One region of the Polymorphospora sp. NPDC050346 genome, then DNA from elsewhere that is predicted to be linked to it. Evidence: riboswitches for the same ligand, from Rfam matches in the RefSeq annotation. Region 1 holds a riboswitch; the other holds the start of a gene.

What was found. A riboswitch is a leader RNA that binds a small molecule or an ion and turns the genes downstream of it on or off. The one in region 1 is predicted to bind guanidine.
Region 2: it holds a riboswitch for guanidine, as region 1 does, so the genes downstream of both, AB0I42_RS25975 (hypothetical protein) here and AB0I42_RS05060 (SMR family transporter) in region 1, are expected to answer to the same signal.

Annotation. Positions count from the first base shown of each region.
Region 1 is NZ_JBFAKM010000003.1:151,308-158,374, forward strand. Features, by position in the region: gene AB0I42_RS05045 (sensor histidine kinase) at 1-138, opposite strand, end outside; gene AB0I42_RS05050 (ABC transporter permease) at 144-986, opposite strand; gene AB0I42_RS05055 (ABC transporter ATP-binding protein) at 983-1,834, opposite strand; gene AB0I42_RS05060 (SMR family transporter) at 1,953-2,267, opposite strand; guanidine-III (ykkC-III) riboswitch at 2,382-2,452, opposite strand; gene AB0I42_RS05065 (DUF1986 domain-containing protein) at 2,727-3,401, shown strand; gene AB0I42_RS05070 (FUSC family protein) at 3,474-4,610, opposite strand; gene AB0I42_RS05075 (cytochrome P450) at 4,753-5,934, shown strand; gene AB0I42_RS05080 (glycosyltransferase) at 5,897-7,067, opposite strand, start outside.
Region 2 is NZ_JBFAKM010000029.1:39,445-46,511, reverse strand. Features, by position in the region: gene AB0I42_RS25995 (hypothetical protein) at 1-711, shown strand, start outside; gene AB0I42_RS25990 (PLP-dependent aminotransferase family protein) at 1,783-2,661, shown strand; gene AB0I42_RS25985 (aminoglycoside phosphotransferase family protein) at 2,881-3,711, opposite strand; gene AB0I42_RS25980 (MBL fold metallo-hydrolase) at 3,894-4,478, opposite strand; gene AB0I42_RS25975 (hypothetical protein) at 4,486-4,767, opposite strand; guanidine-III (ykkC-III) riboswitch at 4,779-4,846, opposite strand; gene lexA (transcriptional repressor LexA) at 5,381-6,031, shown strand; gene AB0I42_RS25965 (YciI family protein) at 6,239-6,613, opposite strand; gene AB0I42_RS25960 (hypothetical protein) at 6,785-7,012, opposite strand; gene AB0I42_RS25955 (phosphotransferase) at 6,981-7,067, opposite strand, start outside.

The DNA.
Region 1 (7,067 bases):
CAGGGCGACCGCCCAGGCCCGCGCCACCACCGGCACGGAGCCGGTGGTGGCGACGAAGCCCGACGTGCCGACGGCGACCAGCCCGAAGTAGGCGTCCCACATCGGGAAGCGGTTCAGCCAGGTCGGCGTGTCCTCCATGGGGACTACCGGTCCCGCCGTCCGCGCCAGCGGAAGGTCGTCAGGCACAGCAGCAGACCTCCAATGCACCACGCTCCCAGGACCAGGGCGATCCGCCCATGCTCCCACGAGGTGGTGACGATCTCCTGCGGCAGGATGTCGTCCGGCAGGAACACCGACCGGAAGCCCTGGGCCATCCACTTCAGCGGGAAGATCGCGCCGAGCTGCTGCAGCGGCTCGGGCAGCGCGCTGATCGGGGTGTAGAAGATGCCGGAGATGAAGGCCAGCACGATGTACGGCAGGTTCATCACCGCGGCGGCGCTGCGCTCGGTACGGGCCAGGCTGCTGGCGGCGATGCCGAGGAACGAGCAGCCGATGACGCCGAGCAGGAAGACCCAGCCGAAGGTGACCCAGCGGGAGGCCTCGCTCGGCAGTTCGACGTCGAAGAGCAGCATGCCGAGGCCGAGCAGGATGATTACCTCGGCGACGCTGATGACCAGCACCATGACGACCTTGCCGAGGAAGTACGACGACTTCGGCATCGGGGCGCCGCGCAGCCGCTTCAGGGTGCCGTCGTCGCGGTCCGCGGCGATGCTGATGCCGAGGTTGACGAAGGTTGCCGAGGCGACACCGGCGGCGATCATGCTGGGTACGAAGTATTGCGCCGAGGTGACGGTGCTGCCCTCGTAGATGCCGCTGAACAGCGAGCCGAGCAGGGCGAGCAGCACGATCGGCAGGGCGAAGGTGAAGACGACGTTGTCCCACTCACGGAAGAAGCCCTTGAGTTCGATCACGCCCCGGTGCAGGCCGAGGGCGACCGCGGAGGGATCCTTCCCGGTGGTGGCGGGGCGGGTGGTGGTCGCGGTCATTTCTGGGCGCTCCCGATCAGGTCGAGGTAGACGTCTTCGAGGCTGGGTCGGCTGACGGTCAGGCCGGGGACGGTGCCGCCGTACTTGGTGGTCAGTTCGGCGATGATGGGGCCCGGGTCGGTGGCCTCGCGGGTGCGGTGCTCACCGTCCTCGAGCCAGGAGACGGTCGCCTTGGCCTCGGCGCGTCCGCCGAGGGTGGCCGGGTCGCCCTCGGCGACGACCTGGCCCTTGACGATGACCGCGACCCGGTCGGCGAGGTTCTCCGCCTCTTCCAGGTAGTGCGTGGTCAGCAGGACGGTGGTGCCGTTCTCCTGGGTCAGGGAGCGGATCAGGTCCCAGAACTGCCGGCGGGCCTGCGGGTCGAACCCGGTGGTCGGCTCGTCGAGGAAGAGCAGGGCCGGGTTGCCGACGATGCCGACGGCGACGTCGATGCGGCGCCGCTGGCCGCCGGACAGGGTACTGACCCGGGAGTTGGCCTTGGCGGCGAGACCGACCTGCTCGATGACCTGGTCGGGGTCGCGGGGGTTGGGGTAGTAGCGGGCGAAGTGCCGTACGGTCTCCCGGACGGTCAGCTCGCTGAGGTCGGACGCGTCCTGCAGGACGATGCCGATCCCGTAGCGCCAGCGGCGGCTGGCCCGCTGCGGGTCGGCGCCGAGCACCTCCACCTCGCCGCCGTCGCGGTCGCGGTAGCCCTCGAGGATCTCGACGGTGGTGGTCTTGCCCGCGCCGTTGGGGCCGAGCAGAGCGAAGATCTCGCCGGTGGCGATGTTGAGGTCCACGTTGTTGACCGCGAGGTTGTCGCGGTAGCGCTTGGTCAGGCCGCGTACTCGCACGGCGGAATCAGTCATGTATCGATCATCGCGGCCGGCGCGGCCGCCCGGGACGCCCGGAAGATTGACAACGGCTGTCCACCGATCGGTGGACAGCCGTCGGCACGTCAGTGGACGCTGGTAGCGGGCCGGTTACTCAGTGGAACACCTTGAGTCCGACGACGCCGGCGACCACCAGCAGCAGGCAGGTGATCCGGGCGACGGTCACCGGTTCGCCCAGGGCGACCATCCCGACGATGGCGGTGCCGACGGCACCGATGCCGACCCAGACGGCGTAGCCGGTGCCGATCGGGATGTCGCGCAGGGCGAGGGCGAGCCCCGCCATGCTGAGCACCAGCGCGACCGCGAAGACCAGCGACGGTACGGGTCGGGTGAAGCCGGCGCTGCGGCCCAGCGCGATCGCCCACACCGTCTCCAGGATCCCGGAGATCACCAGTAGCAGCCATGCCATGTCTATTCCGTCCTTTCCGCGCGGGTCGGCCCCGGTCGCGGCCGTACGGCCCGGGCACGCGTCGGCGGCGGGGCGGAACGGGAGGAGAAAGGTGCGGCGGAGGCCGTGATGGGTTGCGTGTCGTCTTCGCACCACCGGGTACGACACGCGGCTCGTCCGGGGCGACCCGCCAGATCGGGCGCCGCTTGCCACCCTAGCCGACCGGGGTGGCCGGCGGGCCCATGGTGGCTGGGCTCACCACACCGGCACGCAAGTCGGCAGCGGCGGGACCGCACCATCCGAAAACAAGACTATCGATACTTGTGAATGCCACGGACCGCTCCTAGCGTGATGCCTCAGGCCGGCAGTCATCCGTTCGCCGGCAGTGAGACCCGGCGGCGCGGATCGCATCGAATCCGTCCCGCCGTCGGCCCGACCGCCCCGGAACCCCGGGTGGAATCCCTCGGTAAGGAGCCCGTCTTGCGCATCCGACTGACCCTGGCGATCCTCGCCACCGCACTCACCGGCGCCCTCGTCGCCCCCTCCGTCGCGGCCGCCGCGCCCGCGCCGATCATCGGCGGCGGCACCGTCGCCTCGGCCCCGTGGGCCGCGGCGGTGTTCCAGAACGGCTCGTTCGCCTGCTCCGGCTCGCTGATCCACGCGAACTGGGTGCTCACCGCCCGGCACTGCCTCGGCGGCACAATGTCGGTCCGGGTCGGCAGCGTCTTCTACGGCTCCGGCGGCCAGACCCGTACGGTCTCGGCCACCTACGGCCAGAATGACGTCGCCCTGCTGAGGTTGAGCAGCGCGATCACCAGCCCGTCGGTGGTGACCCTGGCCAACGTGAACCCGCCGCTCAACTCCACGAACCAGATCTACGGCTGGGGCCGTACCTGCACCAACTGTGCCCCGTCGTCGCAGTTGAAGACCGCCACCGTCGGCGTCACCTCGCTCAGCGCCACCGACGCGTACGGCGGCCCGGCCATCCGCAGCAACCGCGGCAACGGCGTGGCCTGGCAGGGCGACTCCGGCGGCCCGCAGTTCTACAACGGCCAGCAGGTCGGCGTCTGCTCGACCGGCAACGGCAGCACCCTCCAGAACTACGCCTCGGTGGCGGCCAACCGGGCGTGGATCACCAGCATCTCCGGCGTCTGATCAGATTTCCACCACCGCCGTGCCGGTCATCCACAATGGATGGCCGGCACGGCCGCATCGCGGGGTCCGCGGTCAATCGTCGCCGTCGGTGACCGCACCGCCGGCCGGGTCCAGGGCGGCGTGCGCGGCGGTCTCCTCCAGCCCGGAGGCCAGCATCAGGTCGACCGCCACCGAACGGACCTGCGCCGCGATCGCGGCCGTCGACAGCCCGACCCCGGCGGCGTACACCTCGCCGGCGAGCTGGGCGGCCCGGACGGCGTGCCGGCGGCCGTCCACCGACTCCCGTCCCCGGTCCAGGTCGTCGTGCAGGGCCCGGACCGCCGCCGCCAGCTCGTCGAGCGCCTCGGCCAGCACCGGCGGACCCGCCTCCCGGGTACGCAACGCGGCCCGCTGCCGGCGGGCGAGCACCCGCGCGTTGCGTACCGCGTGATCCAGGTGCGGCGCGGCGGTGACGTACATGCCGAGCGCCGACTTGTCGCCCCAGCGGATCGGTGACACCGCGACCGTCTCGCGGGCGCCGGCCAGCGCGTCGGTCAGCTCCTGCAGCAGCGGCTCGGTGGCCCGCAGCCCGGCCAGGGTGGCGTCGGCCGCCGCCGGGTCGGCCTCGCGCAGTGCCCGGCCGGTCGCGGTCAGCGCGTCGGCGAGGGTGGAGAGCACCGGCCCGACCGCCCGGCCGACCGTGGCCAGCGGGTCGCCGGGCAGCAGCAGGGCGTGTACGCCGAACGCCACCGCGCCGCCGATCAGCGCGTCGAGCCAGCGGGTGTAGTAGATGCCGCCCGACGGCGGGTAGAGGGTGGCGATCAGCACCGCCGACGCCGCGGCCTGGTTGATCAGCAGGGCGCCGCTGCCGAGGAACAGCGCCGCCCCGACGGCCAGGCCGACCACCAGCGCCAGTTGCAGCGGGCCGGCCCCGAACAGCACGATCAGCAGGTCGCCGACGAAGATGCCGACCGCGACGCCGACCACGAGTTCGACGGTGCGGCGCAGCCGCTGGCCGGCCGAGGCACCGAGCACCAGCACCGCCGAGATCGGCGCGAAGAACGGCATCTCGTGCCCCATCACGTACTGGGCGAGGAACCAGGCGAGGCCGGCGGCGGAGCCGGCCTGGATCATCACCCGCCGGTGGGTCCAGACCCGGGCACCCCGGGTACGCAGCACCTCCGGGGTCGACCAGCGTCGCCCGGCGTTCGTCTCAGCAGCCCCACGCACCCTGACACGCTACGGCCGACAGCGCCCCGACCAGCACCGATACCCGGTGTCAACCCGATCACAAACCCGGCCGTACGGGCGCTCCCGCCGGCCGGACCGGAATCGTATGCTTCAATTCCTGGCGCCGCCTCGAGGGGAATCCATGACGACCGGTGAACAGTTGCGCAGCTATCCCTTCGAGCCGTTCCACGGCGACCTGCCCGACGAGTTGCTCAAGATGGTGCGGACCGAGCCGGTGAGCCGGGTGGAGCTGCCGGGCGGCCGCCCGGCCTGGCTCGTGGTCGGCTACGACGAGGTCTGCACGGTGCTCGCCGACCCGCGCTTCACCCGGCACGGCGACCCCTACCCCACCGGCGGCGGCGGAGACGGCGGCGGCTGCCCGGTCCGGGAGCTGAGCATGAACGGACCGGCGCACACCAGCCTGCGCCGACTGGCCGCCCGGGCGTTCACCGCCCGCCGGGTCGAGGCGTACCGGCCCCGGGTGCAGCAGATCACCGACGACCTGCTCGACGAGATGGTGGCCGGCGGCAGCCCCGCCGACCTGATCGCCGCCCTGGTCGCCCCGCTGCCGGTGCGGGTCATCTGCGAGGTGCTCGGGGTGCCGCTGGCCGACCGCGACCGGTTCGCCGAGTGGACGGCGGCGATCCTGGCCATCGCCGGGCAGGACTCCCCCGAGGCGGTCCGGGCCGTCGCCGAACTGCGCGCCTACCTCGCCGGGCGGCTGGCCGCCAAGCGGGAGCGGCCCGGCGACGACCTGTTCTCGGCGTGGCTCGCTGCGCAGGCCGACGACGAGCTCAGCGACGAGGAGATCGTCGGGCTGGCGGTCGGCGTACTCATCGGCGGACGGGAGATCAACTCCACCAGCGCCGGCCTGCGCGCCCTCTTCCTGCACCCCGACCAGCTCGACCGGCTGCGCGCCGACCCCGGGCTGCTGCCGTCCGCGGTCGACGAGATCCTGCGGTGGACGTCGGTCAGCCCGATGTTCCTGCCGCAGACCGCGGTCGGCGACGTCGAACTGGCCGGGCACCTCATCCGGGCCGGCGACACGGTGATGGCGGTGCCGTGGGCGGCCAACCGGCACCCCGACGTCTTCCCCGACCCCGGCGCCTTCGACATCGGGCGCGCCCAGAACCCGCACCTGGCCTTCGGGCACGGCCCGCACTTCTGTCTCGGCGCGGCGCTCGGCCGTTTGCAGATCGAGGTGGCGATCGGCACCCTGCTGCGCCGGTTCCCCGGCCTGCGGCCGGCGGTCCCGCTCGAAAAACTGCCGTGGCGGCAGGAGCGGGTCAACTGCGGGATAGCGGAGTTTCCGGTCGCCTGGTGAGGTCGGGCAGCACCGACTCGACCGCGTCGGCGGCCCGCTCGACCGAGGTCGCCGCGAGCGGATCGGGTACGACCGGCGGCCGGTCGTCGATCGCCGCCCGGATCGCCGCCGCCACGGCCTCGGGGGTCCACTCCCCCTCCGGCAGCCACCGGCCGACGCCGTACGCGGCCAGCCGGCGGGCGTTGTCGGGCCGGTCCAGCCCGGCGGCCATCGCCACCTGCGGGGTGCCGGCGGCCAGCGCCCGGCCGAGGGTGCCGATGCCGCCGTGGTGCACCACCGCGGCGACCCGGGGCATCACCGCGCGGAACGGCAGCTTGACGAACCGGTGCACGTCCGGCGGCAGCGGGTCGGGCACCAGGTCGCCGTGCCGGACGGCGAGCAGGGCCGGCCGCCCGAGCGAGCGGATCGCGTCGACGGCGGTGCGGTAGAAGCGGCGTTGCAGCAGCCGCCCGGTGCCGCCGGTGACCAGCACCGGCGCCACGTCGCCGGAGAGCAGTTCGCGGGCCGCCGGCGGGATGTCGCCGGAGGTGTCCTCGTCGGCGAGCACGAACCCGGCCAGGTCGGTGCCGGCCGGGGCGGGCGGGCCGGCGGCGTCGAACCAGGCCGGCCACAGCCCGACGTACTGCCGGGCCGACGACATCCAGGCCGGCCAGTCGGTGACCGGGCCGAGCCCGATGCCGGCGCGGGCGGTGTCGACACCGTCGGCAAGCACCTCACGGTAGATGCCGGCGACGCCGGGCAGCGCCATCAACTGGAACGGCGAGGCGGCCAGGCAGACGGCGGGCGCGTCGAGCGCCTCGGCGGCGGTGAGCACCGACTGCCCGGAGATCGGCGCCCCGACCAGTACCGTCTGATGTGGACGGTGCAGGCGCAGCATCTCCCGGCACTCCAGCAGGAACTGGTCGAACAGCCCGGTCCGGTCGAAGTGGCGGCGGAACTCGGAGATGTCGGTCTCGTCGAACTGGCCGGCGGCGTCGGCGAGGTAGCGCTCGTACTCCGCGACCGTGTCGACGGGCACGAAGTCGAGCCCGGCGCGGTGCACGGCCCCGCGGTAGTAGGCGTGGGTCAGCACCGTCACGTCGTGCCCACGGCCGCGCAGCGCCCGGCCGACCCGGACGAACGGCAGCACGTCG
Region 2 (7,067 bases), on a different contig from region 1:
GTGCCGACGATCCGCAGGACGTCGTCCGGGATTACCGGTCGTGGTGATCCGCCAGCCGCCGGGATCGATCACGTCGCAGCGCGCGCCACGGAAGTCGATGTCGAGGGCCTTCGCCGCCGCGGCGCCACCGGCGAGCGCTCCGAGATCCACGGTCGCGGTGATCCCCCGCCAGCGCACCCGCATCGGGCGCGCCGCATCCATCGAGATCTTCGCGATCCCGAGATCCATCGTCTTGAAGCCGATGCCGCCGGAGACGTCGAGCGACGCCACGAGCACGCCCGTGGCGGGGGCGGCCTGCAGCGTGACGCTATTCAGGGTGTGGTCGCCGTGCGTCGCGATCGTGCCGCCGAGCGCGGCCGCGGCCCCGTACAGCGCAGCGAGGGAGGCAGGGCCCATCGCGCCCAGCCGCGCGGCCATCGCCGGCCCCAACACGAGCGTGACGCCGAGGGCGATGTCGCCCGGATCCGTCCCGCCACCGGAGACGAGCCCGTCCGCTCGATCGGACTGCGCGGTGACGGCGATCGTGAGGTCGGCGGGGTTCTCGGGAGGGCGCGTGAGGACGGTCCGGATCGTGACCGCACCCGTGATCTCGGGACCGGCGGCGCCGAACGGCCGCGATCGGCCGGGGAGCGCGAGTGCGACGTCGGCGATGGTGGGCACGAGGTCGGTGAGCACGAAGTTCTCGGGCAGGCGGAACGTCAGCGATCCTGACACCTTCGGATCCGCACCGGCGGGAGGGAGGGCCACGGTCAGGTCCTGCGCCCCGCGGGGCCCGGTGATCGCGGCCTTGATCGGCAGGCCGCCGAGGAGCGGCACGGCGCCGGGGAGGACGAGGATCGCGTCGGCGAGGTCGACGACGTCGTGGACGATCGAGAAGGAGGACGGCAGCGTCAGCCCGAATCCCGCGGCGAGCGAGACGTCGCGCGCCGACGGCGTGATCGTCAGTCTCTCGATCGAGACCGAGGCACCGTCGGGGGATAGGTGAACGACGACGGTGCCCTGCAGCTTCAGCGTCAATGGCGTGGCGGTCGCCGTGAAGCGCATCCGCGCGGTCGCGCCGGCGCCCGTTGCCACCACGGTGGCGGTCATCAGACCGGGGACGGGCGCGTCGACTCCGGCGTCGAGGGTCAGCGTGAGCTTCCTGCTTGTTCCCTCCTGCGCCAACCCCCAGCCGAGCGCGGTGTTGGCGTTCAAGGAGGCGCCAAGCACGAGCGGCAGGTCGGCGGTGGTGCGCAGCGCGCCCGAGACGGGCAGCGGGCCGGCCGGAGGCGGACCGATGGGATCCAGGCGGTCGAGCAGTGCACGCACCGGAGCCGGGATGACGATCCCGTTCAGGACGTCGAGTGAGTCGAGTAACGAGAGCAGCGCCATGCCTCATCCCCTCAAGGCGTGCGGAGCGTGCGATACAGGTCTGGCGAACCCGGTGAGCGTCGACCGGTCGGGCCATGCGTCAGCGACAGTCGCTACTTCCCTCTGTCGAGCACCCTTGCGCAGCATCGCTGCCTGAACGGGGCACATTTTTGGAGGGGCCGCGGGGCCGCCGCAGGCGACAACTTCGTGGGCACTGGAGCGCGTCTTGGAAACCTGGTCTGGTTCGGCGTGTGGCGTCGGGGAGACGGGTGACCTCCCGGTAGGGCTGGTCGATCGCTACGCCGTCCGGCGCTACCAGGAACTCACGTCTCAGTGTCGCTCGCGTGCCGGTGTTTTGTCCTGCCCGGCCCATGGCGGGTCGCCGACACACGTGGGTGTCCGTCTTACCGCTGGGCCGGCGCCGAGCGGGTCATGGTGACCGCCGGCGCGCAACAGGCGTTCGACCTGGTACTCACGGCGCTGGTCAGCCCGGGCACGGTGGTCGCCGTGGAGGACCCGGGCTATCCACGGTTTCGTGACCTGGCCCAGGTGCGCGGCGCGACGGTCGTGGGAGTCCCCGTCGACGACGAGGGCATCGTCGTCGACGCGCTGCCGTCACAAGCGACGCTGGTGTACGTGACACCGTCACACCAGTTCCCGCTGGGCTGTGTCCTGTCGCTGCGACGCCGCCAGCAACTGCTGCACTGGGCCCGGACACACGACGCCGCCATCATCGAGGACGACTACGACACCGAACTACGGTTCACCGGTCGCCCGGTCGAGCCCCTGCACCTGCTGGACCCGGATGGGCGCGTCGTCTATGTCGGCACGTTCAGCAAGACCCTGTCACCGGCCCTGCGCCTCGGCTATCTCGTGGCTCCGGCCACGCTGATGCCCACGCTGCGAACGTTGTGCCAGCTCACCTCATTCGGCGGCGATCCGCTCAGCCAGCGGGCGCTGGCCGGCCTGCTCTCGGACGGCAGCATGGCCGCCCACCTGCGCCGGCTCCGCCGCAGCTACGCGCCTCGACGGGCCGTGCTGAGGCGGCACCTGGCGGCCGAGCTGGGCCGGCGTACGACCGCCGTCCCGGCGGTGGCAGGTCTGCACGTCAGCCTGCTCCTACCGCCCGATGTCGACGAAGCCGACCTGGTCCGGCGTGCCGGACGGGCCGGTATCGCCGTCGAGGGCCTCGGCAGTCACGCGACCGCCGGGAACCCGCCGACCGGCATCGCCATCGGAATCGGCAGGGTCGACGCCGAGACGCTCGACGCCGCCCTCACCCGGATCACCGGGCTCCTACCGTCGCCGTAGCAGGAGGATGCGAGGTTCAGTCGGAGTGCCCGTGAAGGATCGTTCGTGATACACGCGCGTGCCGTCGCATCCGCCCAGGCCGGGTCCGTTACACAACCCGTGTCCGCGCCTTCGTGACGCTTCCGATTCTCGGTTCCATTGCCGAGTTCTGATGTCCGAGCGCACTCTCGACGGGCTGGCTGCGGCCCGCGCTCCTGTCGATAACGTGAGTCGACGTACCTATCCGGACTGGGCCGTTACCTTCCCCCGGAGTTGGTTCAGCCACTCGATGCCGAGTTGGAGGCCGTCGGGGAACTGGTCGTCGCGATCCCAGCGCCACGCTGTGATCATCGCCAGCACGAGGGTCCGGCAATCTCGGAGCAGTCGGTGATCGACGTTCGGGTAGTGGTCTCCGACCTTGTCGGGCGCGTGGGCCAGGTCGAACTCGATCGGCCCCCGGCAGCACGTCTCGAAGTCGATGAAAAGCGGGCCGGTCCGGGTCAAGAGCAGGTTGCCCGGATGGGGTTCGCCGTGCAGGAGCTGCTCGGGGCGGCCGCTCTCGCTGACCGCTCGTCGCAGGCGGTCCAACGTGCTGGCGAGGAAGACCCGGTTCAGGTCGGCCAGCTCCGGTGTTCGGGCATGGTCGGCCACGAGCGTCTGGGCCTCGGAAACCCGGTCCGTGAAATGCGGGGTGGGCAGGTCGACCTTCCGCATTCCGGCGTGCAGACGTTCGAGCGCGCCGGCGTACTCGGCGTTTGAGAGCGAATGGGTAGTCACCGGTTCGTAGTAGGTCCAGAAGGTGACCACGTAGTCGCCCCGGACAAAGACCTGGGGCGATTCCAGCGCGGCCACCGGGCTCCCGACCTCGGCCAACCGCTGAGCGACATCCACTTCAAGCTGGGCGCACTGATGCGCGGCCGGCGCCACCCGGGCGAGCACGTCGCAGGGCTGCAAACGCAGGGTGAGCGTGTTCGAGTTGTGCAGGACGGCGGCGTCGTGGGCGGTTAGGCCTAGCCATGAGGCGCTCGATATGGCTGCCTGTGTTGCCCGCTGAGCCTCATATGCCTGCATCGGAGCACCGTAGTTGTGTGTTCGTGGCGCAGCAGCCGTATTTGGTGTCCGGTCCCCCGGCGAACCTCCGTCGAGCTGGGGTTATGAGATCGATTGGGTCTTCCATCCAGCTGTCGACGAAGGCACGGCCGATCACCACGGCAGCGGTGGTGACCGGCCGGGGGGATGGCCACCCATCACGGTTACCGGCAGATGATGAAGTCGGCGTAGGAGTGCCGTCCGGTCTGCTCGGCGACCTCGTCGATGGCCGCACGGATGTCCCGCAGGCGCTGGGGGCTCATCTGCAACGGTGGCTCGTCGGGCTGGTACGTGGTGCGGATCGGGTAGTCGACGCCGGGCGTGGTGGTCATCTCGATGTGGCAGCCGAGGACGTGGCTCACCGCGCGCGTGTCGGTGAGGCGGACGAGGCGGTCGATGGTGTCTCGGAAGGCTGCCCAGTCCTGCACGTAGAGGCGCCCGGGGTAGACGGTGTCGCCGGTGAAGAGGAAACCGGTGTAGGCGTCGTAGAAGGTCACCGCCGCCTCGTGGTGGCCGGGGCTGGCCAGGCACTCCAGCACCCGCCCGCCCAGGTCGAGCGTGGTCACCCGGTCCAGATCGCCGCCAAGGCCGAGGTAGGCCCACGCGGTCGCGCGGTCGGCGCCCACGACCACGGTGTCGGGCCGGTCGGCGAACTGCCCGTCGCCGGCAACATGGTCGCCGTGGGCATGCGTGTGCAGGACCAGCAGTTCGTACCTATCGCGGGGGTTGTCGGCCAGCCACCGCGCCACCAGTTCGTCAACGATGCGGCGTAGCGGGAAGAACTCCGCGGCGGGCGGTGGCCCCGGTGTCGAGCAGGACGGCGCGGTCGTTACCGAAGAGCAGGAACAGAAACGGCGCCTCGTAGTTGACCGCCATGTTCTGCCGCAGGATGACCGTGTGCGCGTCGTAGGCGTGCACCTGGATCTCGGGGTCGGTGTTATGCCTGGCCGACTCCGAGCCGTGGATCCATCGCACGTCGAGGCTTCGCCCCTCGGCGGGCGGTGAGGTGAAGTCGATCGGGTGCGTACGGCCGGTCATGACGTCTCCTGCGAGCGTCGTCTTTGCAGACCGGGTACGGCGCACATCTCGTCCGGGGACGGCGATCATCCGCCTCCAACGGAGGAACGTAACAAGCCTTCCCCCTGTCCGCAACGGACCTGACTGCCTCAGGGACGTCTGAGACGTCGACAGCGTCGCGCGTGGCCAAACCGGCCATCGACGTCGGTCTTCTCATCAGATCGGGTGGGCCGTTTGTCAGACCGGTGGTCCGGCGTATCAGTTGCGCGGGAAGGTGTCAGTTACAGCGGGACCGGAACAGCAGCCTCTGCCACCCGGATTGCAGCCGACCATCCTGTTACACCATAACGGTCATTATGGTGTACGGGGATTTTGGGTACTTATGTCCGCTTCCCCTGGAGGCAATTATCGGATTGCAGTTACCGGTAATCCAATAATTGGAAGCACCGTCGGCGCGGGAAGCTTGGTGAGTGAACGCGCCTGACTGCTGAAGCTGGAGCCACTCGCCCGGCCATCCCGAAACCGCACGGGGCTGCCGAGCGAACCGGCGCCTGGAGTCGACCTACCCGGCAGGCCTGAACTGAAGACGCAAACGGTTAGCACATTTGATCGAACGCGGGGGTATCGTCCGAGGATGACGTCCTCGGAGCTGCCGCCGGACCTGCCCGGCTTGAGTCCTCGCCAACAGCAGATCCTGGCCGTGATACGGCAGTGGGTCGAGCGCCACGGGTATCCACCGACGGTGCGGGAGATCGGCGCTGCGGTCGGACTCGGGTCGCCGTCGTCGGTGGCGTACCACCTGAAGGTGCTCGAAGAGCGCGGATTCCTGCGCCGGGCTGCACGCGGGCCACGCGCGGTGGACGCCCGCCCGTCGCGACACTCGGACGCCCCTGCCGATCCGGGCGAGCGCTCGGGCGTCCAGGTTCCACTGCTGGGCTCGATCGCTGCCGGCGCTCCCATTCTGGCCGAGGAGCACGTCGAGGAAGTCCTGACCCTGCCCAGGAAACTGGTCGGCCACGGAAGGCTGTTCGCCCTGCACGTCCGTGGAGATTCGATGGTCGAAGCTGGCATCGCGGACGGTGACGTCGTCGTGGTGCGGCAGCAAGCGGTGGCCGACAGTGGCGACATCGTCGCCGCGATGATCGACGACGAGGCCACCGTCAAGGTCTTGCGTATCCGCGATGGCGCCGTGGACCTGCTACCCCGTAATCCGCGCTACCCCGTCATCCCCGGTGACCGGGCGGTGATCCTCGGCAAGGTGGTCTGCGTACTCAGTCGTAGCTAAGTGTGTATGGGCCAACGTGCCACCAACGAGCGGGCAGAGCTGACCGCGCCACACCGGTCTTGTCGAGTCAGGCACCGGGGGATCGGGTGTCACAGCATGCGCGTCAGGACGAACTGGTGTCCGTGGCGTCGTCGTAGTAGGTGATCAACGTATCCACGACGGGGTGCGCAAGGCTCTGGGCACAGTCGGAAACTCTAGCGATGACGCCTACCGGCGTCTGTCAGCCTGGCGGAGCATCGCGTCTGTTTCGGGGTCGGGCATGAGTGCCCGGACCTCTTGCGCACAGCGGCAAGCGGCGGCGAACTTGGCGGCCCACGCCAGCGCCTCTTCGCGCGAGGTCACGTCGACGATCACTAGCCCGCCGATGACCTCCTTGGTCTCCGGGTAGGGGCCGTCGGTGACCAGCCCGTCGGTGGCGACGACGCTCGCCCGCTGCCTTTCCAGTCCGGCGCCGAACACGAACACGCCGGCGTTGACGGCCTCCTGGACCACCGCGTGCGCTGCCTTGCCCACATCGGGCAGGTCCTCCTCGGAGATGTGGTCCATGGCGCCGTCATCGAACGAGATCAGGTACTGCGTCATCCCGTCACTCCTTTGCCCCGGCGGCCTCCTCCGGCCGCCTCTCACCTGTTCTACGAACGACTCGCCCCGGATCCGACACCATGCCAGGAGATCTTTCACGGGACTTCCGCCGCTCGGCGGCTGCGGGCGTCATGTCGCCCCCTTGCCCTGGGCCACGCGCGCCCCGGCTCGTCACAGTTGCCCGGCCAGCTCGTGCACCCGTCCCCGGACGGTTTCCCACGTCGCCCGCAGGTAGGGCAGCCGGGCGGCCCGCAACGGTCCGTCGGGTAGTTCGCCGTGGGTACGCAACTCTCGCACGCACAGGGTGGCGGCATTGGCCCAGAACCCGGCCTGTCGCGGTACGCCGTCGCCGGCGATCTGTTCGGCGTCACGGCGGGCGGCGGGCAGTTGCCCGAGCACGATCCACAGCAACGCCGCGTCGAGACCGGGTAGGAACCGGCCGGTGAACTCCCCA